2 regions of the Paenibacillus sp. ALE2 genome follow, and region 1 is predicted to be linked to the other one. Evidence: riboswitches for the same ligand, from Rfam matches in the RefSeq annotation. Region 1 holds a riboswitch; the other holds the start of a gene.
The links. A riboswitch is a leader RNA that binds a small molecule or an ion and turns the genes downstream of it on or off. The one in region 1 is predicted to bind ZMP and ZTP.

Region 1 (10,888 bases):
TACATGTATTTGCAGTTAAGCGCGAAGCGTACTCCTGAACTTAACTAAAAACCGGAAAACGTGCTTGTCTAATGCTCTTCTTCATGCGTGTCAATGGACTGCGAAATATATACAAACGTTAGAATCGTAAAGACGAACGCTTGGATACTGCCGACAAAAATACTGAATCCCTGCCAGACTACGAGTCCCAATACGGAAGCAACCATACCTCCCACACCAAGTGCTGTCATTTTCAGCAGAACACTAATCAAAACTTCGCCGGCAAAAATATTACCGAATAGACGCATACCGTGTGTCAATAGTTTTGAGAACTGCTCAATCAAGTTAATTGGCAAAAAGAACGGAAATGGCTGAACGTAATGCTTGAAGTAAGCTTTGGTATTACGGAAGATCCCCAGGAAATGAACCAGGACAAAGATCATCAATGCCAGTCCAATGGATACCCCTGCATCTGCGGTAGGTGATTTCCACCAGCTGATACCTACATGGGCAGCTTCGCCCGGGTGAGACGCCTGTGCTTGTTCTAATGCTTCTTTGACTGGAATGATTTCATGTCCAAATACTTGGGCACTTTGCACATTATCGAATTCAGTCACAATGCCGAACGGTAAACCCAGCATATTGCCCACGAAAATGAACATGATCAGCGTCATCCCCAAGGAGAGGAATGGCTTCCCTTTTTTCAAATCCATCGTGCTGGAAATCAGTCCTTGAACGAATTCTACGACCCATTCCATAAAATTTTGCAACTTGCTCGGATTGTCCACAGACAAATTGCGCGTTGCAGCAAATGCCAGTCCAAATACAATCGCGCAGGTCACAACCAGCATAATAATGACGGACAAGTCAATGTTAAACCCGCCCAATTGGATAATCGGTGATTCATGCAACATGTTTTCTCACCCCTTTCTCAGTTGAGCTATCATTTTTCCTGAAGCGCGAATATGATGCCTATAATTAACAGAAGGAATTGTCCGGTCACCAAGCTTGCCATTACAGCGATCTCATGGAAATAGGCCGGGAATTCTATAGCCAGCACCACTGCCAAAATTGAGGTCCCTAATCGAACGCCAAAGCCAATACCAAACACTCTCTTCTTTCTTTCACCGGCGGCCGCACTCGCAACCTGTCGAATTTTGTAGGCCATATACAGCACATTTAGACAGCTTACTCCCGTTCCCAGAATGATTCCGTGAGCAATGTCACGATGTTGGGGCATGAAGGCGGAGACCAGGAAACACAGAGCCATAATACCAAGCGCCACGATCCATAACATTTTTTGCATACGGGTCATCTCATTCATGGTTATCCCTTAATACCTTTCCGATCACAAGGGCAATACTTAATGCGCCTACAACCAAGCCTGCGAGAACGCTTACGCCAATCCAAATTCCGGAGCCACCAAGTTTGGTATCAAGCCATTTTCCGGCATAGAAACCACCCAGTGTGCATATCGTCAAATCAATGCCGATCGCGCTCACCAGTCCTATAGCCTTAAAGGCATTTCCGGTGTTGTTTCGGTTGTTGTTTTGCTTGGAAGGTTTGACCACTTTTCTCATGTCACCCCTGCAATTCCAGTCCATTTTACTTAAATATAAGATGCTTTGTCAATTGAGATATTTTAGCGCCCTAAAGTATAAAAATCAGTCGACAAAGCATCTAAAAATGCTGTATCCCTTGGTAACCGTACAGTTTAACTGTATGCTTACCTTGTAAAGATTAATTATTACGAACGGACGCCTTTTGTGAACATTGTGTGAAATTCTTCAGGACGTTCTGTTTGAACACCATAATGGTGCAAAATCGCATTGACAATTCTTACAGATGCCTGTCCATCACCGTAAGGATTCGCTGCCTGACTCATAGACTCATACAACACGGAATCTGTCAAAAGAGCCTTGGTCCGATTGTACACGTTCTCTTCACTTGTACCCACCAGTTCCAAGGTACCCGCTTCAATCCCTTCCGGTCTTTCGGTCGTATCACGCAGCACTAGGACAGGTACTCCGAACGAAGGTGCTTCTTCCTGAAGACCACCGGAATCCGTAAGAATCAGATGCGTGTGTGGATAAAAATTGTGCAGGTCCACTACATCCAGCGGATCAATCAGCTTAATACGCGGATGGTTGCCCAAAATTTCAAATGCAGGTTCCTTCACAGCCGGGCTCGGGTGAACTGGGTACACAATAGCAATATCCTCAAATTCGTCTGCGATCCGCTTAACCGCATTAAAAATCTGACGATGCGGTTCCCCTTGGGACTCCCGGCGATGTGCTGTCATGAGAATCAGGCGTTTGCCCTGAGCCCAGTCCAGTACCGGATGCTCGTAGTCCTGGCGAACTGTATACTGAAACACGTCAGTTACTGTATTGCCTGTTACATATATTCGCGATTCAGGTTTATTTTCCTTCCGCAAATTTCCAGCCGATAAAGAAGTAGGCGAAAAATGCAGATCGGACAGCACACCTGTGAGCTGACGATTCATTTCCTCAGGATATGGAGAAAGCTTGTTCCATGTCCGCAAACCTGCTTCCACATGCCCTACTTCAATTTGCTGCATAAAGGCTGCATAGCTAGCCAAGAAAGTCGTCAGCGTATCGCCGTGAACCAACACGATATCAGGCTTGGCTTCACGCAATACGGGTTCCAGACCTTGAAGTACACGTATGGAGATTTCATTGAGTGTCTGGCGATCCTTCATTACATCCAGATCATAGTCAGGGTGGATATTAAAAACTTCCAGAACCTGATCAAGCATCTGGCGATGTTGAGCTGTTACGCATACTACGGACTCGATATGCTCCGGATGGCGCTGAAGCTCCAAAATGAGAGGTGCCATCTTAATCGCTTCCGGACGCACACCGAAAATGGTCATCACTTTAATTTTAGACATTTTCTGTTGAACCCCTTTTCATAATAAACGTCTGCTTCCCAGATCTTCCGTGATTCAGATAGATGATCTGTCTTAGCGTCCATAGATTGTGCCGAACCGCTAAAAGCAGTCTACTTAGTTCCGTACAAGCGGTCTCCCGCATCCCCAAGACCCGGAATGATGTAACCATGATCATCCAAACGCTCGTCCAGTGCAGCGACATAAATGTCTACATCAGGATGCGCATCCTGCACAGCTTTCACTCCTTCAGGAGCGGCAATCAGATTCATCATTTTAATTTGAGTACAGCCTCTTTTTTTCAACACATCAATCGCTGCGATCGCCGACCCGCCCGTTGCGAGCATCGGATCAATTACGATCAATTCACGTTCAGTTACATCCGTAGGCAGCTTCGTATAATATTCTACGGGTTGCAATGTCTCAGGATCACGGAACAACCCCACATGTCCTACTTTTGCAGCAGGCAAAAGCTTTACGACACCATCCAGCATACCCAGGCCTGCACGCAAAATCGGGATAAGGCCCAACATACGACCAGAAATCACTTTACCTTCAGTTTCAGCAACTGGAGTCTGTACCGTAATGCTCTCTAGCGGAATATCTCTTGTAATTTCATAAGCCATCAAAGTTGCTACTTCATCAACCAGTTCACGGAAATCTTTCGTGTTGGTCCGCACATCGCGGATAAATGTAAGTTTGTGTTGGATCAAAGGGTGATCGCAAACCACCAGTTTTGCCATAATATATTCCCTCCGGTATTATCGTCACGTTCTTCCGCACCAGCATATCGAACATCCTGATTCGAAAGGATCTATGTAACCTATTTGTACAAACCAAATAAGCACAGATGCAATGCGTGCCTGTAAATCCTGTTTATTATAACATTCCCTTGATTGATTTAACACCTGCCACTGCAACCTTTTGTCAAGGGAAAGATATGACAGGCAAAATACTTGGCAAGGCCCATTTACGTGTGACTTTTGTCATATGAAATCAATAAAAAGGCTCTGACGGTCCTTGACCGTCAAAGCCTACCAGTTCTAAACTTCCTGCCTGAGATATAGCCTCTGCTATCCCACGCATATATTCTTTATCTATACTTCAGATTGTCCCACGCTCCCTGAAATTGCTGAAGCATTTCGTCCTTCGTAATAACGCCTGCGATATAGGCTTGCATACTACTGCTTAAATCCTGATTTAGCCCCTTTGGAAAGCGCTGGAAGTTCCAGCTCCATATCTTGCCTTCCTTCACGTGCCGAGATATTTCCGCACCCAAATCACCTGTGGTCTCGTCACTAGACGTGATACTTTTGAAAGCAGGAACGAACTTAAACTCCTTGGTAATATAATGCTTGCCTGTTTCTGATGTGACCAGCCAGTTGAGAAATTCCTTTGCCTCCTGCTTCACAGGCGAGTTTTTGTTGACAACCCAGTTCGAGGCCACTCCCACAGCCAGTTTGTCTCCAGTGGAAGAATTATTGTCTATAGGCGTAGGAAGAATACCCAAATTCAAGTTAGGATTAATTCCATCTATTTGCGGCTGCGTCCAGTTCCCCTGGTGCATCATAGCGGCCTTGCCTGTTGAAAACAGTGTCACTTGTGTATTGTAGTCCGTCGTGAGCGGATTGGGGTTTCCATATTTTAAAGTCAGGTCAAGCAACTTCACCCACTGATCGAACACGGGGTTACCAGGAATGCGAGCAGTTCCTTGGTTTAAATCCGCAACGTAACTCTCCGGGTTCGGCTGTCTGGCAAAGGGGATATTGATAAAATGGTTTCCCAGAACCCACCATTCTGCATAGCCGTTAGCAAAAGGGATAATCCCTGCTGCTTTCAGTCGCTTGGCTGCTTCCTCCAATTCATCTAACGTCTGAGGCAATTTGGTTATACCCGCTTTTTTGAACAAATCCTTATTATAAACAAAACCAAATCCCTCCAGGTTCATAGGCTGTCCATAAATCTTACCGTTAACCGTCATCGGCTTACGGGCGAAATCGTCCAGGTCCTTCACCCATGGCTGATCCGACAAATCCTCCAGATACTCAAACCACGTATCGCGATCCTGGTAACCCTCATTCGTGAAAATGTCCGGCTGGTCGCCTGAGGCGAATTTAGCCTTCAACGAAGCACCGTAGTCCGTACCCCCACCGACAGATTGAATATCCAGCTTGATACCAGGGTGCGTTCTTTCATACTCAGCCTTCAGTTTGTTCAACGGTTCCGAAATCTCCACTTTGAATTGATAAATGTGTATCGTTTTGGTCCCACTCTGTTGAGCCTTTGTATTACCACAACCTGCAAGCATACACGTAAGCAGCAACATCAGGGAGATGACAAGCAGCACTGTCTTTTTCATCCGATAACCCTCCCATCAGCCTTTAACCGCTCCGGCCGCAATGCCAGAAACGATGTATTTTTGCATCACCAGAAAAAACACAACGATTGGCGTGATTCCGAGCACCAGTGCGGGCAACGCCAAGTCCCATTGCTTGGTATATTGACCAAACAGCATATAGGTCGCAATCGGAATCGTACGCAGCTCAGGATCATTCAAAATGAGCGAAGGCAGCAGATAATCATTCCAAATCCATAACGTATTCAAAATAAGTACGGTCACGAACATCGGGAGCAACAGGGGACAAACGATGCGAAAGAACACCCCGTAACGAGAGGAACCATCCACTCTCGCCGCTTGCTCAACCTCAATAGGCACCGTTTTAATAAAGCCATGAAACAGAAAAACTGATAAAGGTGCTCCAAAACCCAGATAGCACAAAATCAGTCCTGGTATGCTGTTGTTCAGGCTCAATACGTTGGACACTTCCATAAGCGGCAACATAATCGATTGAAAAGGTACGACCATCGCAGCCACAAGTAAACCGAACAGGAACCGATTAAAAAGAGTATCATGCCGAACCATTTGGTAGGCGGCCATCGAGCTGATCAGCAGCAAAAGCGCATTGCTGACGATGGTGACGATCAGTGAATTCCCCAGTGCTGTGGGAAAGTTTATTTTATTCCAGGCGTTAGCATAATTTTCAAAACGGAAGGTCGTCGGCCACGAAGCGGAATGAGCCAAAATGTCTCCAAAAGATTTAACCGAGTTTACGAGCAAAAAATAGAACGGAACTAGAAAGATCAACCCAACCACAATAAGCAATATTTCAGCTACCCATGTGCTTAAACGATGGTTCGATGTTTTTTCCATTACATTTCGACCTCCTTTTTCTTCGTGAGACGCACCTGAATGCTGGTAATGATCGCAACGACCACAAAGAAAATCATAGCCTTAGCAGTCCCCAATCCAAGTCGATTATTTGTAAACGCTTCATTATATATGTCCAACGCTACAGACTCTGTCGCCTTGAATGGTCCACCCTTTGTCAAAGCCAAATTCAGCTCAAATACTTTAAAGGACCAGGATATCGCCAGGAACAAGCAGACGGTCACTGCTGGCATAATAAGCGGCACCACGATATGACGCAAAACCTGTCTTCGGCTCGCACCATCAATTTGGGCTGATTCAATAAGAGCATGCGGGACATTATTTAGAGAGGATATGTAAATAACCATGAGATAACCTGCGTATTGCCAAACAAACACAATGACAGTTCCCCAAAATGCAGTAGGCCCATCACCCAACCACGGCAGTTTGAAAAAGGAAAGCCCTGTGGCCTCTCCTACCGCCGAAAAGCCACGTACAAATATAAATTGCCAGATGAAGCCGAGCAGCAAGCCGCCGATCATATTAGGCATAAAAAATACAGTTCGCAGTGCATTGCGAGTACGCAACGGCTTTGTAAGCGCATAGGCCAGGAAAAAGCCCACCAGGTTAGTTAGAATGACACCACATACGGTAAAACGGACCGTAAACCAAAATGCATTACGGAAGTCCGGATCATCTTTAAAAATATGAACGTAATTCCCTAGCCCGAGCCATCGGACATGTTCAGATACGCCATCCCAGTTCGTCATGGAATAATACAGCCCCAACAGAAACGGAATGACCATAATTAAGACGAAAAACAACGCCATCGGTCCTACAAATATGAGCTGCTGCAATAATTGCGCGGATTTTCTTTGGCTCAATGCAATCACTCCTTTGTCGTAGATCATGAAGGAAAATGCGCATAAATCCTTACTTTAATCGCTTATTACCCAAAAACGTAAGTTTCGAGTCGTCTGGAATCAAAAAAAGGCTGTTCTCCCTTCGCTAACGAAAGGAAAACAGCCTTATCATATAAAGATTAAAAGGAATGGCGATGAATTAGTATTGTGTTCCTGGATAGATCGGGAACTTGTCTGTCAACTCGCCCACCGCTTGGCTTGCTTTGGACAATACAGTATCATCTTTTGGATTTTTAAGAGTATCAGCAATGATTTTACCGATTTTAACCATAGCCTCTTCATCCATACCACGAGAAGTTGCAGCAGGTGTACCAATACGAATGCCGCTGGTAACGAACGGACTCGTTGGGTCGAAAGGAATAGCATTTTTGTTGACCGTGATACCCACGGAATCCAATACATGCTCCGCTTCTTTACCTGTAATATTCAAATTGCGAGTATCCAACAGCATCAGGTGATTATCCGTACCACCGGATACAATGTTGATTCCCTCTGCCAGCAATGTCTCAGCCAGCACCTGTGCGTTGCGAACTACGTTTTGCGCATAGGTTTTGAATGATGGCTGGAGCGCTTCACCCAGAGCAACTGCTTTGGACGCGATCACGTGCATCAGTGGTCCTCCTTGAGTACCAGGGAAGATAGCTTTATCAATCGCTTGCGCCCACGCTTTGCGAGTCAGAATTAGACCCCCACGCGGACCACGCAGCGTTTTGTGTGTCGTTGTTGTCACAAATTGAGCATGGGGAACCGGACTAGGATGAATCCCTGCTGCCACGAGACCTGCGATATGTGCCATATCCACCATGAATAAAGCACCTACATCATTAGCAATGGAAGCAAAGGCTTCAAAATCGATAGTACGCGGATATGCACTTGCACCAGCTACGATCAGACGAGGGCGGTGCTTGAAGGCTGCTTTGCGCACTTCATCATAGTCGATGCGGAAGTTGTCTTCACGTACACCGTAAGCAGCAAAGTTATACAACAAACCGGAGGCATTAACCGGGCTTCCGTGTGTTAAGTGGCCGCCATGCGCCAGATTCATACCCAGTACAGTATCTCCAGGTTGAAGAGCTGCCAGATATACCGCCATGTTAGCCTGCGCTCCAGAGTGAGGCTGCACGTTCGCATGCTCGGCGCCAAATAGTTCTTTCGCACGGTCACGTGCAATATCTTCGACGATATCTACATGCTCACAGCCACCATAGTAGCGTTTGTTCGGATAACCTTCAGCATATTTATTGGTAAGCACGGAGCCCATGGCTTCCATTACTGCTTCACTGACGATATTCTCAGATGCGATCAGCTCGATATTGTGGCGTTGCCGTTTCAGTTCAAGCCCCATTGCTTCCATCACTGCCGGGTCACTTTTACGCAGATGTTCCATCATGATTGATTACTCCCTCTCCATGGTCAAATTGTTGGGTATACAAGCAAATGCCTGCTCCTCTGTTGGGTACCTCATCATCAATGCAAAAAAGATCAGTACAAACATGCCGACATGCCAAATGTTAATCGCAGTTTCCGCCGGCTTCTTGTTCCAGACTGTACACTGCCCGTTGTCCGCCAATAAGTGGAGGACGAGTGAACGCAGCCGTCACACGTGCTTCACCAATCCAGCGAAGGCTTGGGCGAAACGGAACGGCAATCGGGCGCAAATGCATGCCAATCAGCGTTTCGCCGATGTCTATCCCGGCATGAGCCTGCACATTCGCCGCCAGACACGCATCGTCCATAGAGCGATAGGCAACGGTAGCCATAGAGCCCCCTGCTGTACGAACAGGAACAGCCGCAACCTCCATCAGGCCTAATCGCTCCAGTAGAGAACGTTCAACGACCAGTGCTCGGTTCAAGTGCTCACAGCATTGAAACGCCACATCAAAGCCATACTCTCTGCGAACGGATTCTACTCCAGACAACACTTGCTGAGCCACATCCAGCGCTCCTGCTGTGCCGATCCGACTTCCAGCCACTTCACTCGTGCTTGCGCCAATAACCAGCAGGCGACCAGCTTTAAGACTGGCCACTTCTGCAATTTCCCGCACGACAGAAGCGGTCTGTGCTTCGAGTGAAATCTCATGATCCAATTGTTCTACCATTGGAACCTCCTTTGGTTGAACAGCCTCTCAGAGACTAGGCATGGTCCCATGCCCCAAGTTCAACACACTCTCTCCTGATCACAATCTGACTATATTATAGCCGATGTTTCAGATTTCGAGCAGAAAAAATGGAAGAACAAGAAGGCAACAGAAGATCTGCTGTAGCTCGTATACGAAAAAAGAGCAGTCCACACCTATGTGGAATTGCTCTTTTGCCCAGGCGACCGGCCGTATATCCGATGCTCCATCGTGGTTAATCCCACTTTTGTCGCCAGTTACATCGGATTCTCATTTTTCCACCTTATCTTAACGGATTAACTGTCGAAAATCAACAGATTCCGTACAAAATAGAGGAATGGTACCGACTTTATTCGGAAGATCCCTTTAGCTTGTCCAGCAACTTATGCAAAGCTACACGGATTTCCGCAGCTGTGACATCGTAGTCCTCCCGCGAACCGCCAAACGGATCTGAGATATCGAAGCCCGGAATCCGTTGATGTAATTCAATCATTCGCTCACGTTCCTGCGCTGATAGCTCTTGTCCAAGTGAAGCCATCAACTGCTGTGAAGCATACAAGCCGTCTAATTCCTGTACGTCCTTCAGCACTGCGTCCCGGTCCTCCACATACTCCTTCAGCGTAAATACTTTGCCCGCCGTTTGTGGAAACCGTTGAATGACATGCTGTTTATGTCCTTGCGTCAAGGTTAAGATCAGATGTGCCCACTCGGCAAGCCCGTCGCTTAAAGGGGTTGAAGTGATCTGATCGGATATATCGTGATCACGTAGAACCGCCTCTGCATGCCGGGATATCGACGCCCCGTCCATCGCAGCTACTCCAGCGGAACGCACTTCCAGTTCCAGTCCATGCTCAGCAGCCAACTTACGCAGCATCCCCTCAGCCATTGGACTGCGACAGGTGTTCCCTGTGCATACAAATAAGATATTCTTCAACGTCTTCACCCCCCGTATGTTGAAAAAATATATAAACAGAGGATTACTCAAATCCTGTATTTATTTTACACTGTCTACGTTAAAATCAAAACATAAACATAAAACCGAATGCCAGCAAAACGGCACCGCCCACCGCTTCTCCATAATCCCCCAGATTGCGGCTGACCTTGCGCCCCAGTAACAGCCCCAGCATCGCCATCGCTCCCCCGCAAAAACCAAAGGCCAGAACAGTCAGCACCAGGTCACTCTGGAACATCCCCAGGGACACTCCCACAGAAAATGAGTCAATGCTCACCCCAAGTGCAAATAGCAAAAGACCCAAAGGCGACCGATGATCCAATACGTGTACGCCGTCTCCCTTGAAGGAATTGTACACCATATGCCCGCCCAAAAGGATGAGTAATCCCCCTGCGAAATAGGTCGTCACATGGCCTAATAAAGAACTCATATAATGGCCTGTGAACATTCCCAGCAACGGCATCAGGATGTGAAAAAAACCAATCACAATGCTGATGCGCAGCACGTCTCGCAGGCGTATCCCCTTCATACCGATCCCTACGCCCAGCGACAGCGCATCCATCCCTAGCGCTACCGCCATGATCAGAATCGTTACAACCTGCCCAGCATCGGCAGAGGCTGCCAGCATACTCCATCCCTCCATTATCCGTCTGTTCTTGTACACGTTATGCGGACAAGGGGCAAATCAGTACAAGCAGGTACTAAAAATACCCAAAACAGAGAGGAGGAATTAAAATAAGAGACTCCATACTTTACAGAAGCTACAATCGGATAATTCGATGACCTGCCGCTTTAAGC
Region 2 (10,888 bases), 1.5 Mb from region 1:
ATAATACCAACTCCATTATCCTGAATCCGCAGGGTCAATTCCTTACGAGACGGCTCAATGGTGATGGAGCAAGCGGTAGCTCCACTGTGTTTCACTACATTAGTTACAGCTTCCTTCATACACATACTCAGCACATTTTCATTCATTAATGACGTATGCTCCAGCTTCGGGTCGCCCTCCAAGGTCAGTTCGATGTGAGCAGCCTTTAAAATTTGCCGAATACGCAGCAGTTCATCCTCTAGTCTCATGCCGCGCATTTGAGTAACCATTTCTCTTACTTCTTTTAACGCACTTCTCGCCGTAAGACGAACATCGTTAATTTCGGCATGAGCCCGTTTCGGGTACTGGTCCAGCAACTTGCCCGCCAAATCGCTCTTCAGTCCAATGAGTGACAGCTTCTGACCCAAGGTATCGTGCAGGTCACGCGCGATTCTTTGCCGTTCTTCCAACTTAATCAATTCCGATATTTTTTTATTGGCATCCTCCAATTGGACCTGAAGCCGATCACTTTTGTTGCGATTAAAGTTCGTAATCGGCAGGAGGATCACACCAATCAGATTGAGCAGGATAAAAGGAATCTGCTTAATGAATACAGGATTTTGAGAAACAAACCCATAATTAATTAATCCAATCGTAATCACCATTAAAATGATATACAGCGTCGTAAATGCAGCCTTACTTTTCATATTACCAATCAGATAAGCGATAAATATGGAAAAGTACATATAGCTAAATAGCAGCGTCATCGTAATCGATATAGCAATCTGCACACTGGTCCAAAAGTATATGAGCCAGCCTTGAGAGACAAAAGCCAGTACATAACAAGCAAAAAACACCAAAATAATAGCAGTTCCCAGAATAATATGACTTGTAGATGAAGAGCTAAAATAATAAAAGGGCAGGATATAAAAGACAACCCACACATAAGGGCTAAGCCCCGTATTTCTTTGGAAAATCTGATACCACTTTTGCATCCTGCCACCCTTTTCTACTTTAGATACCCCTTATTTTAACATACCAATTTCCGTACAACGTTATTTTCGTTCCGTGCCTACAACAGGCGTAGGGATGGGCTTTGAAGTGCCAACACGTTTGCTAAGCAGCGGCTTTACTTGTTTAAAGGTCAGAAAGGTCTTGGTACTTTCATCCCATAGTCGGAACTTCAAAGATTCCAGACTGCTACTCACCGTAATCGTGGTCGCCTTTTGCAGCAACGGTGTCGCTTCATGCGCTTTCTCCAAATTGTAATTTGGTACTTTCGGGCTCAAGTGGTGAACATGATGAAAACCAATATTACCTGTAATCCATTGCAATACTTTAGGAAGCTTGTAGTAAGAACTGCCCTCGACGGCCGCATTAATATAACTCCACTCTTCATCATGCTCAAAATACGAATCCTCAAACTGGTGTTGCACATAGAACAGCCAGATTCCCAACATACCAGAGACAAAAAAGATAGGCGTCTGTACCAGAAGGAATGCCTGCCAACCAATAGCCCAGCACAACAGTGCATACAATGCAACAATGGATATATTCGTCACATAGGTGTTTATCTTTTCCTTACGTTTGGCTGTCTTGACATTAAACCGATAGGAAATCAAAAAAGTATAGATTGGACCTAGGCCGAACATAACCCAAGGATTTCGATATATACGATAGGCCAGCCGTGTCCATGTGGAAGCTGCTGTGTACTCTTCTACCGTGAGCACCCACATATCACCTGTGCCTCTTTTATCCAGATTACTGCTGGTTGCATGGTGGATCGCGTGACTATTTTTCCATTGGTGATAAGGGCAGAGCGTAATAATACCTGTAATAGTTCCCACAATATCGTTCAGCTTGCGACTTTTGAAAAAAGATTGATGACCACAATCGTGAAAAATAATAAACGTCCGTACCACAAACCCTGCCGCAATAATGGTAATGGGAAGCGTCAGCCAGTAAGAAACCGCTAGGCTAAGATAAGCGGCATACCACAATAGGATCAGCGGTCCCAAGGTATTGAACAGTTGCAGAACGCTGGATTTCGTGTTTATTTTCTCGTAGGGAGCCATATTTTTTTTCAATTGAGCTAACGGGAGTTGTGTCATACCCATTATGATCCTCCTTTAAAATGCAGCCCATACCTTAATCCTGTCAGGCGTACATGTTGATCTAAGCTCAGTATAAGGAGACCGCTGTATCTGCTGTAGTCATAAACGTCAGTTCAGGCATATGACATTTGTCATATAGACAACTAACCAAACCTGTTTGGCAAATGTTCACGGGTTTCTTTTCTGCTGTTATTTTGTTAAAATATAAGATATATAACGCTGTATGTGACTGGCGAAGTCAGTGGAATGAACCACGAGGGAGCATACAATCAAGCGTACCGTTCGCCTGGGAGAAGTATTTGCAGAGGATTCGTCTGTCTTGACGACCTTGTGCAAATACTTTTTTTCGTTTTCTAAGACCATGACACCCTGTTGATTCCATTATGCGATAAATTCAGAGGAGGCTCGGACTATGGCTATTATCATGAAATCCAAAGAAGCAGCTGAGCAAGTGTATGCAACGATCCGTTCCCAAGTAGAGCAAATGAAACAGCAAGGACACCGTCCCCATCTGGCAACCCTGTTGGTAGAGGGTGATCCGGCATCTGCATACTATGCACGGACCAAGCAAAAAATAGCAGAGAAGCTGGGCATCTCATTTCATCTCCATACTTTTAATCGTCATGTAAGCGAAGCCGAACTTCTGCACGTGATCGGTACCCTAAATGATGCATCCCATGTACATGGCATTATGCTGGAACTCCCGCTTCCTCAACATCTTTCTGCCTCCGTTATTAAGCAGTCCATCGCCCCCTACAAGGATATTGATGGAATTACACCTAATAACAAGCTGGCTACCGTTACGGGTGACGCAGGGCTATACCCCGCTACACCTCAAGCCTGTATTGAACTGCTCAAGCATTACGGCCACTCCTTGACAGGCAAAAATGTCACGCTCGTGGGCATCGGGCAAACAGTGGGACTTCCCCTTTTCCACATGCTGCAAAGAGAAAATGCCACCGTCACCGCCTGTCATGCAGGTACGCGTGATATTGCAGAGCATCTGAGCCATGCAGACATTGCCTTCGTCGCAGTCGGATGTCCTGATGTGATTACGCAGGATATGGTTCACCCAGGTCTGATTCTCGTGGATGCAGGAATTAATGAGACGCTGGAGGGTAAAATTGTGGGGGACGCTGCTCAGGACGTTGTAGAAAAGGTACATGCCATTTCTCCCGTTCCTGGTGGCGTGGGCACCCTAACGACCGCAATTTTGTACAAAAATCTGCTCAAAGCGATACGTCTGCAACATTACTCCAGAGAGGTGGTTTATTCATGAGTGAACTGTCGTGGAACCAGTCCATCGGACATTTTCTGAAAGAAGCTGCAAGTGCAGCGCCTACCCCTGGTGGAGGAAGTGTATCCGCGCTGGCTGCGGCACTAGGCGCAGCGATGACCTCCATGACCGCCAACCTTTCACAAGGAGAAAAATACACGCAATTCCGTGAACAAATGGTGCAAGTCATTAGCAGTATGGAAAGATTGTCTACGCATTGTGAGGAACTGATGGCCGCAGACATCCAATCCTTTGAACAGTACATGACCGCGCTGCGTTTGCCCAAAGAAACAGACGAAGAAAAGCGCTATCGTACCCATTCCTTACAAACAGCTGTGATTGCTGCCATTGAGGTACCTATGCGCCTGCTGGAAGTATGCCGGGACGGACTATCACAAGCCTACAACATTGTGGAAATATCCAATAAAAATGTGATCTCCGATCTGGGCATCGGTGCGATTTTGTTTGAAGCAGCCGCTCAATCCGCCCTGCTCACCATTGATATTAACCTTGCCTCGCTAAAAGACTTGGATGTCAAACAATCCTACGAAGCCAAAACAGCCACACTCCTCCGTGAAATCGGACAAATTAAAGAGCAAACCTTATTGACTGTGCGCAGTCGAATCGCAAGTAGTTAGCTCATACTACGCACTAGCTGTGCTAACCCATATATTCTACCTACTTGCTAACAGAAATAACCTCCAAATCCATCTCTATTTGTTGGATTTGGAGGTTATTTTATTTTGATTCATTACATTTGGAAAACTTTTCTATACTTTCTTCGTCTATGGATTAGGGATATTCTTTAAGATTACTTTTTCTCTTATACACATTGATCAAGAAATGAGGAAAATCGTATGAAAAGACGTGCTCTATTACTCAGTATAATTACGTTATTACTGATCAGTCCCAGGGTGTGGGCGGCCGGAAATGATTCTACATCGCATATTCGCTCCTATGATTCCGGAAGTCTGATCCAATCCGATGGAAGCTTGTGGCTGTGGGGCTATAATCAATCCGTACCGACTCGTGTAGAGGGTAAACCAAACGTAATAAAAACATTCTCTAATATCATCAACGAAAGCGATCTGGTATTTACCTTGCAAGACCACTCTGCTTGGTATGTGCCTAGAAACAATATTTCTGAATCCGTGAAATTTGTTCCTCTGGAAGGACTACAGAACCTCGCAGCTGTAAGTAGTTTGAATGATCATGTGCTCGCTCTGACCAACGAAGGCAGCATATTTCTCGCTGATCAACTCGACAATAGAAACATCTTCAGTCCTTTTCAAACCCTATCTGGCATCGATGAGGTTGCCGATATAGTCAGTTACTATGAAGAAAGACCGGATTATGAGGAACGCTGGATATTTCTTAAGAAAGACGGCAGTGTATGGAAAAACACAACAGCCTTACAGGGTTTCGAACCTATTTCACCATTAAAAGACATTACGGCAATTACTAAAAATATAGCCTTAAAAAAGAATGGTACCGTGTGGACGTGGCCCAAAGAATTTGATAAAAATGCAGCTCCGTCCGAAACGCTATCCGTATCGCAAATTCAAGCCTTATCGGGCATCAAGACCATCAAGGCTAATAGGTATTCCAATCTCGCCATTGATCAGCAAGGTCGGCTATGGTTCTGGGGGGCTACAGTTACAGGTGCCTTAGACAATACAACCTATCACAACACGAATACCCCTGTACTGCTAACAGGAGTAAAGGACGTTAAAGACGCCTTTTTCGTTGAGCGCTCCCTTCTTGCTCTAACCACTGCTGGCAATGTATATGTTGCATCTCTAGATGGCGAAAAATTATCCTCCCATGTCCCTTTTACATTACTTGCTCAAAATATTCAAAGCATCAAGGCAGGACCACGGCACGTCATCATGCAAAAGGCAAACGACGCACTGTGGGGCTGGGGTGTTAACAAACACGCGCAACTCGGCATAGGCGATTATGAATTTCTTTATAGTACGCCAGTTCCTGTACAAAAGCCGATTCTCGTCCGTCTCAACAGTACACCTGTCCCTCTAAGCAACGGTGTGATTACCCGCAATGGGCAGGCGTTTATTCCCCTGCGTTCTGTTTTTGATCAACTGGGAGCCGACATCACTTATGATTTCAACAGCAAAATAGCGAAAATGAATCAGTCCAAGGCGGGAGACCCTCCCGTCTCTCTAGAAATAAATTTTAAAACCAGCCAAACAAAAGTGAACGGTAAATCTGTAGAACTCACCAATCCACCCTTCATGGTGAACGGTATTGGTTATCTTCCACTGAGGCTCATCAGCGAGACACTGGGAGCCAAGGTAGATTGGATACAAAAAGAAGATACTATCGTAATTACGACGAAATAATATATAAAAGACCAGTCCAAACATGATTTATGTTGGACTGGTCTTTTATTGCTATATACTGCGTGTAGTATGCAGCTTCCTATCTACCTTCGACATTTCGTTACAACACAAAATCCACCTATTTTTTAGCTTTATTCTCTTTCTCTCTTTCAACCAGCATATCCACAATCATATCAATCTGTCCGGTAATAGCGATCGGATCATAGCGATAGTACGTATCAAAATCATTAAAGAACACTCTATTATTCTTCACCGCAGGCAGATTGCCCCACACAGCGGACGATTTCAGTTGCTTAAGCGCGGTTCCCTTTTTGTCTGGATCATAGGTTGTCAGGAACATGTAATCTGCGTCATACTGCGGCAGTACCTCCATTGAAAGCTGTACGGTTTGTTCCTTGGAATTAGCTGTCTTCTTCGGCATGTTCAGTTTGAGCGCATTGTATACAGCTTGTCCGCCTCGTCCTGCATTGTCGCCAAAGATCCAAAGTGCGTTTTTATCCGTCAGCTCATACAACCCGAAAGTTGCCTTTTCGTCAATAACACCTTTCAGACGAGCGCGGCCTTCAGCAGCCTTTTTGTCAAAGGCGGCAATAAATTGCTCAGCCTTCTCCTTTTCCCCAGTGATATCGCCGAACAGCTTGACCGTATCATAGATATTAGTCGTGGTGCCGTACGGAATGTACAGGGTAGGTGCGATTTTAGACAAAGCTTCATAATTCGTATCCTTCATAACTACGATCAGATCGGGTTTGAGTTCCAGCGTCTTCTCCAAATTGGTTGGATCACCCACCTCTTTGGTTCCTTTTTCCTTTAGCAAATCAGTCAGAAAAGGATTTTGAAACGCAGTCGGCTCCACCCCCACCACGTTAGCACCTACGGATAGCAGTTCTCCGCCGTAAAAATCCGTTACAATACGCTGTGGCTTAGCGGGAATCTGAATATCCCCTTTAACCGTTTTAAAGCTTCTCGTCTCTCCAGTAGAAGCCGATTCTTGCTTATCTCCTGAAGTTGAAGCGGTATTACCTTCAGTGTTATTTCCGCCGCATGCGCTGACAAATACAGACAATACAAGCATCAAAGTAGCCAGCATAAATATCGATTTTTTCCTCAACCTATTAGCCCCCTATGTAATATGGTAATAGCCTTATACCATCATGATAATGATTATCAATATCGTAAGAAATATATCAAGCGTCATCCTTGCTGTCAACTGCAAAGCGAACTTTTTATTATTTCACTTTTAAAATAAAAAGACCTGCCAAAATGATGGCCAGGTCTTTTGGATGCGGCTGCTTCTTAAACCTACAAATTGGGGCTAGGTTGCTGAAGGGCTGCTTTCCGGTGATCGCTGTTTTGTTTTATATTCTTCTCCCCAATCCTTCATCAGATTAATAATCGGGATGAGTGTTTCTCCAAACTCGGTGAGAGAGTATTCAACCTTAGGCGGAACCTGCTGGTAGACTTCACGATGAACGACACCGTCCTCTTCCAGCTCGCGCAATTGGAGTGTCAGCATACGCTGGGTAATTCCCGGGCAGATCCGCCGAAAATCACTAAATCGCTTAGTCCCATACATGAGATGGTATAAAATAATCCCTTTCCACTTGCCCCCAATCACATCCAACGTGTACTCAACAGGACACGCCTGATCATTCCCAGCGGTACATTCACCAAAACCGCCTTTCCGATTGCGCATTGGCCCTTCTCCTCCTTGGTATCATTTTATATACTACAGCACATTAATGTGCGTACTTCAAAAATGGTCATGTATATTCTAATATTAGTCATGCACTTAGTAAGCGTCAATTTCAATCACAACCATAAGGAGTGGAATCACGATGGAAACCTTAACAACCACTAAAGATCAAATCTTGTCTGCATACAAGTTCAGACATGCTACAAAAGAATTTGATAATCATAAGAAAATTAGCGATTCCGATTTTGAGTTTATTCTTGAAACCGGTCGTTTATCCCCAAGCTCGTTTGGCTTTGAACCCTGGAAATTTGTTGTCGTCCAAAGTACAGATATGCGTGAGAAGCTGCTGCCCTATTCTTGGGGGGCCACAAAACAGTTGCCAACAGCAAGCCATTTCGTACTTATTCTCTCCAGATTGCCTAAAGATATGGTAGCTTCATCCAATTATATCAAGAATATGATGGTAAACGTGCAGCAATTACCTGCTGAAGTGATGCAAGGCAAAGAGAAGGTATATGACGCCTTCCTAAAATCAGATTTTGCGCTTGAGGAAAATGAAAGAGCTATGTTCGAGTGGGCATGCCGACAAACCTATATCGCACTGGGCAATATGATGACTGCCGCAGCTCAAATCGGCATTGATTCCTGCCCTATCGAAGGTTTTAATAAACAAGAAATTGAACGCATCCTCTCCGAAGAAGGCATTATGGATGCCGAGCATTTCGGTATTTCTTGTATGGTGGCCTTTGGATACCGCCTGAACGAACCGCGCGACAAAACTCGGCGACCTGTAGATCAGATTGTGGAGTGGGTATAAAGCGCGGAATATCCTTATTAAAAACAAAGGGCGCTCCGAGCCATTTCCATGGCTAGGGGCGCCCTCTTTACATAAAACTATAGCTCCTAAAAATGTGGTCACTTCATAATAACGCCTACTGATAGTTCACTTCTTCCACGAAATAGATTTCCTTCAAACGAGTTTTCACGCGTTGAATTTCATCTGCTGTTAAAGGAGCTGTTGGACATAGCTTGAAGTTCCTTCCAGTGACATAGCTTACGTCCGTGTGACTATTTTCCGGGCTGTAAGCAAGCTTCGGAACCGGTTTTCGGGTATAATCGGTAAAGTCAATAATGGACCATGCCGCATCTCCATCCTCTTTGGATAAAATAATACGCTGTGAGGCATTTTCAGTCCACAAATAGCGCAGATTTGCCGGTGAATTATTGGAATCCATAGCCGTCTTTATTCCTGAACCTCTAAACATGAGCGTAAACTCGGTATGATCATTACCCGATCCTGCTACCGATTCATAAATCTGTTTCAGCCCGTCTACACCCACAATCTCGACCTTGCGATCAAGCGGGAAATGATTCACAAAGTTCTCCCATATTGGACCCATGTTATGGGTGTTGGCAAGTGCGTTGATGTCCAAAATAATGGACAAGTAGTTTACCGTATTTATACGTTGATAAGGGTTATCCAAATATTGCTGTACTATATACAGTTGTGGTGCCGCATCCGTCTCCGTCACATAGGGATCACCCGGATGAAGAGTCCAGCGTGAGGAATCTTTCGTATAGCGTGACCCAATCGGATCAATCGTAACCGAGTTCATGAATACGGTACCGCTATTATCAGCAATTCCTTGTGCGGGAACAATCGGATTGTCCTTATGGGACCAGTAAGGCATCAAAGGTGAGCCCTCACCATACATACCGTTGACATTATATTGTGTAGCCGACCATCCCATCGCCGATGTAATTCGATAGTGATCCTTAAGCCATTGAGTCTGTTCGGGATTCACCGTAAAGCTGGTCAATGATTTCGGCAGATACTTCCGATATTGGTCTGTATCCATGCTTTCAAACACGGATGGTGATCCCATCGAACCAGATTGGTGCAGCTCATTAAATGCATTATAACGATACATATACAGCCACTCATCCATCTTTGCTTCCCAAACAGGAAGCCCGGGCTCGGACTGGTTCGGGTACCCCGCCAGAATCCCAACTTCATCTCCATACTGATCAACAAATGCCAGAACCTGTTCAAGCTGCGGCCGATTCGCTTCTACAAAAACAAATCCGTTTTGCATCGCCCATGTCACTTTAATGTTGGGACCAAAGTGATCCATCAGCAATTGACGAGATTGCTTGATTTGATCTACGGTAGTCGCGCTTCCCTGCAGCATGATGGAGACAGCAAAGTATTGTTTTTTACGTTCCCCGGGTTCTACCGTTAATTCCGCATCGGATGTGAAGAGAATCCCTTGGGATGGAGACTCAACTGTGATTTTTAATGGAATAACCGAGTTCACTGCTGGAATCAAATGCAGGTTGGCAATCTTTCCATCCTCTTCAAATATTCCTCTGGAATCCTTTATCCGAAGTATCAAGTCTGATGGCAGCATTTCAGGAGCTATAATCTCTCCTTTAGCATTACGAAATACGTAGGACATTTTCCAAGCAGCCGGATCTAAAGTAGCCGCCTCTGAAATGGTATACGTGGCCAAGTATACGGACCTGATTACGTTCGGTGGTTCTGCCGGCGGAGTCTTCCCTTTTACGATCAGCTTGGTCTGAGCTGTAAGAACCCGATAAGGTTTGGCAATGGTGACCTTCATTTCTACCGGAATGAAGCTGTCCACAGCTGGTATTTTCTCGGGATGTGTGATTTTTCCTTGTACATCAAAAACACCTAACCCATCACTAAATGTGTACGTAACATTTGTGACACTGGCAGCAGGAATGCTTACTGGTCGTCCTTCATTGTATAGCTGAAAGGATAGCTGATACGAAGGGTGCGTTTCCGGTTGATTTACTAGCTCCTGCGCCTTGATTACGACTTCATCGACCAAAAAATCCGAAGAGTGATCCGGTGGAATCACCGATGGGTCAACCGGAATTATTGGTGGTTTGGGATTAGGCACCGGTGGTGTGATTGGCGGTTCCGGTTTCGGCTCCGGTGGTGTCACCGGAGATACTGGTGAATCAGGTCTTGGGCGATGCCTTTTAGGCTCCTCAATTTCCGAATTCACAGGTTGTTGCCTAATTTCCGGTGTCAAATCGGCCGCAATCTTCTGCGATTCTTGTTGGCTGGTCGCCTGAGGCATCGTTGCAGCTCCATTTTCTAATGACTCCAGCAAACGCTTGGCACGTTCTTTCAGAACGTCACCGCCTAACCATAACCGATAAGCAACCAACGTGGCGTCCTGCCGACTCACAGACTCTTTAGGGTGGAAATAATGATTTGTATCCCCCTCAATCAGTTCCAACCGTTCCATCAGCCATACGCTCGTTTGTGCATAATTTGATATATTAGGTTGATCCACAAAACTGGATATACCAGCAGATCGGGTATCATCAGTAACACCAAAATACCGGGCATACCAAACGGCCATATCCTGACGAGTCATATTGTGCTTGGCACCGAATAATTGATCACTAATCCCTTTCGTAATGC

Region 2: it holds a riboswitch for ZMP and ZTP, as region 1 does, so the genes downstream of both, ACXHJ1_RS02190 (bifunctional 5,10-methylenetetrahydrofolate dehydrogenase/5,10-methenyltetrahydrofolate cyclohydrolase) here and ACXHJ1_RS08995 (TIGR01440 family protein) in region 1, are expected to answer to the same signal.

The regions. Positions count from the first base shown of each region.
Region 1 is NZ_CM134213.1:2,056,599-2,067,486, reverse strand. Features, by position in the region: gene atpB (F0F1 ATP synthase subunit A) at 69-893, opposite strand; gene ACXHJ1_RS09035 (ATP synthase subunit I) at 923-1,303, opposite strand; gene ACXHJ1_RS09030 (AtpZ/AtpI family protein) at 1,296-1,559, opposite strand; gene wecB (non-hydrolyzing UDP-N-acetylglucosamine 2-epimerase) at 1,727-2,893, opposite strand; gene upp (uracil phosphoribosyltransferase) at 3,004-3,633, opposite strand; gene ACXHJ1_RS09015 (ABC transporter substrate-binding protein) at 3,984-5,249, opposite strand; gene ACXHJ1_RS09010 (carbohydrate ABC transporter permease) at 5,265-6,101, opposite strand; gene ACXHJ1_RS09005 (carbohydrate ABC transporter permease) at 6,101-7,009, opposite strand; gene ACXHJ1_RS09000 (serine hydroxymethyltransferase) at 7,161-8,411, opposite strand; gene ACXHJ1_RS08995 (TIGR01440 family protein) at 8,533-9,120, opposite strand; ZMP/ZTP riboswitch at 9,328-9,409, opposite strand; gene ACXHJ1_RS08990 (low molecular weight protein arginine phosphatase) at 9,488-10,072, opposite strand; gene ACXHJ1_RS08985 (manganese efflux pump MntP) at 10,158-10,718, opposite strand; gene ACXHJ1_RS08980 (L-threonylcarbamoyladenylate synthase) at 10,852-10,888, opposite strand, start outside.
Region 2 is NZ_CM134213.1:559,142-570,029, forward strand. Features, by position in the region: gene ACXHJ1_RS02180 (sensor histidine kinase) at 1-974, opposite strand, end outside; gene desA (Delta(5) desaturase DesA) at 1,035-2,096, opposite strand; ZMP/ZTP riboswitch at 2,309-2,392, shown strand; gene ACXHJ1_RS02190 (bifunctional 5,10-methylenetetrahydrofolate dehydrogenase/5,10-methenyltetrahydrofolate cyclohydrolase) at 2,506-3,372, shown strand; gene ACXHJ1_RS02195 (cyclodeaminase/cyclohydrolase family protein) at 3,369-4,007, shown strand; gene ACXHJ1_RS02200 (stalk domain-containing protein) at 4,227-5,729, shown strand; gene ACXHJ1_RS02205 (ABC transporter substrate-binding protein) at 5,848-6,840, opposite strand; gene ACXHJ1_RS02210 (winged helix-turn-helix transcriptional regulator) at 7,045-7,425, opposite strand; gene ACXHJ1_RS02215 (NAD(P)H-dependent oxidoreductase) at 7,568-8,242, shown strand; gene ACXHJ1_RS02220 (S-layer homology domain-containing protein) at 8,358-10,888, opposite strand, start outside.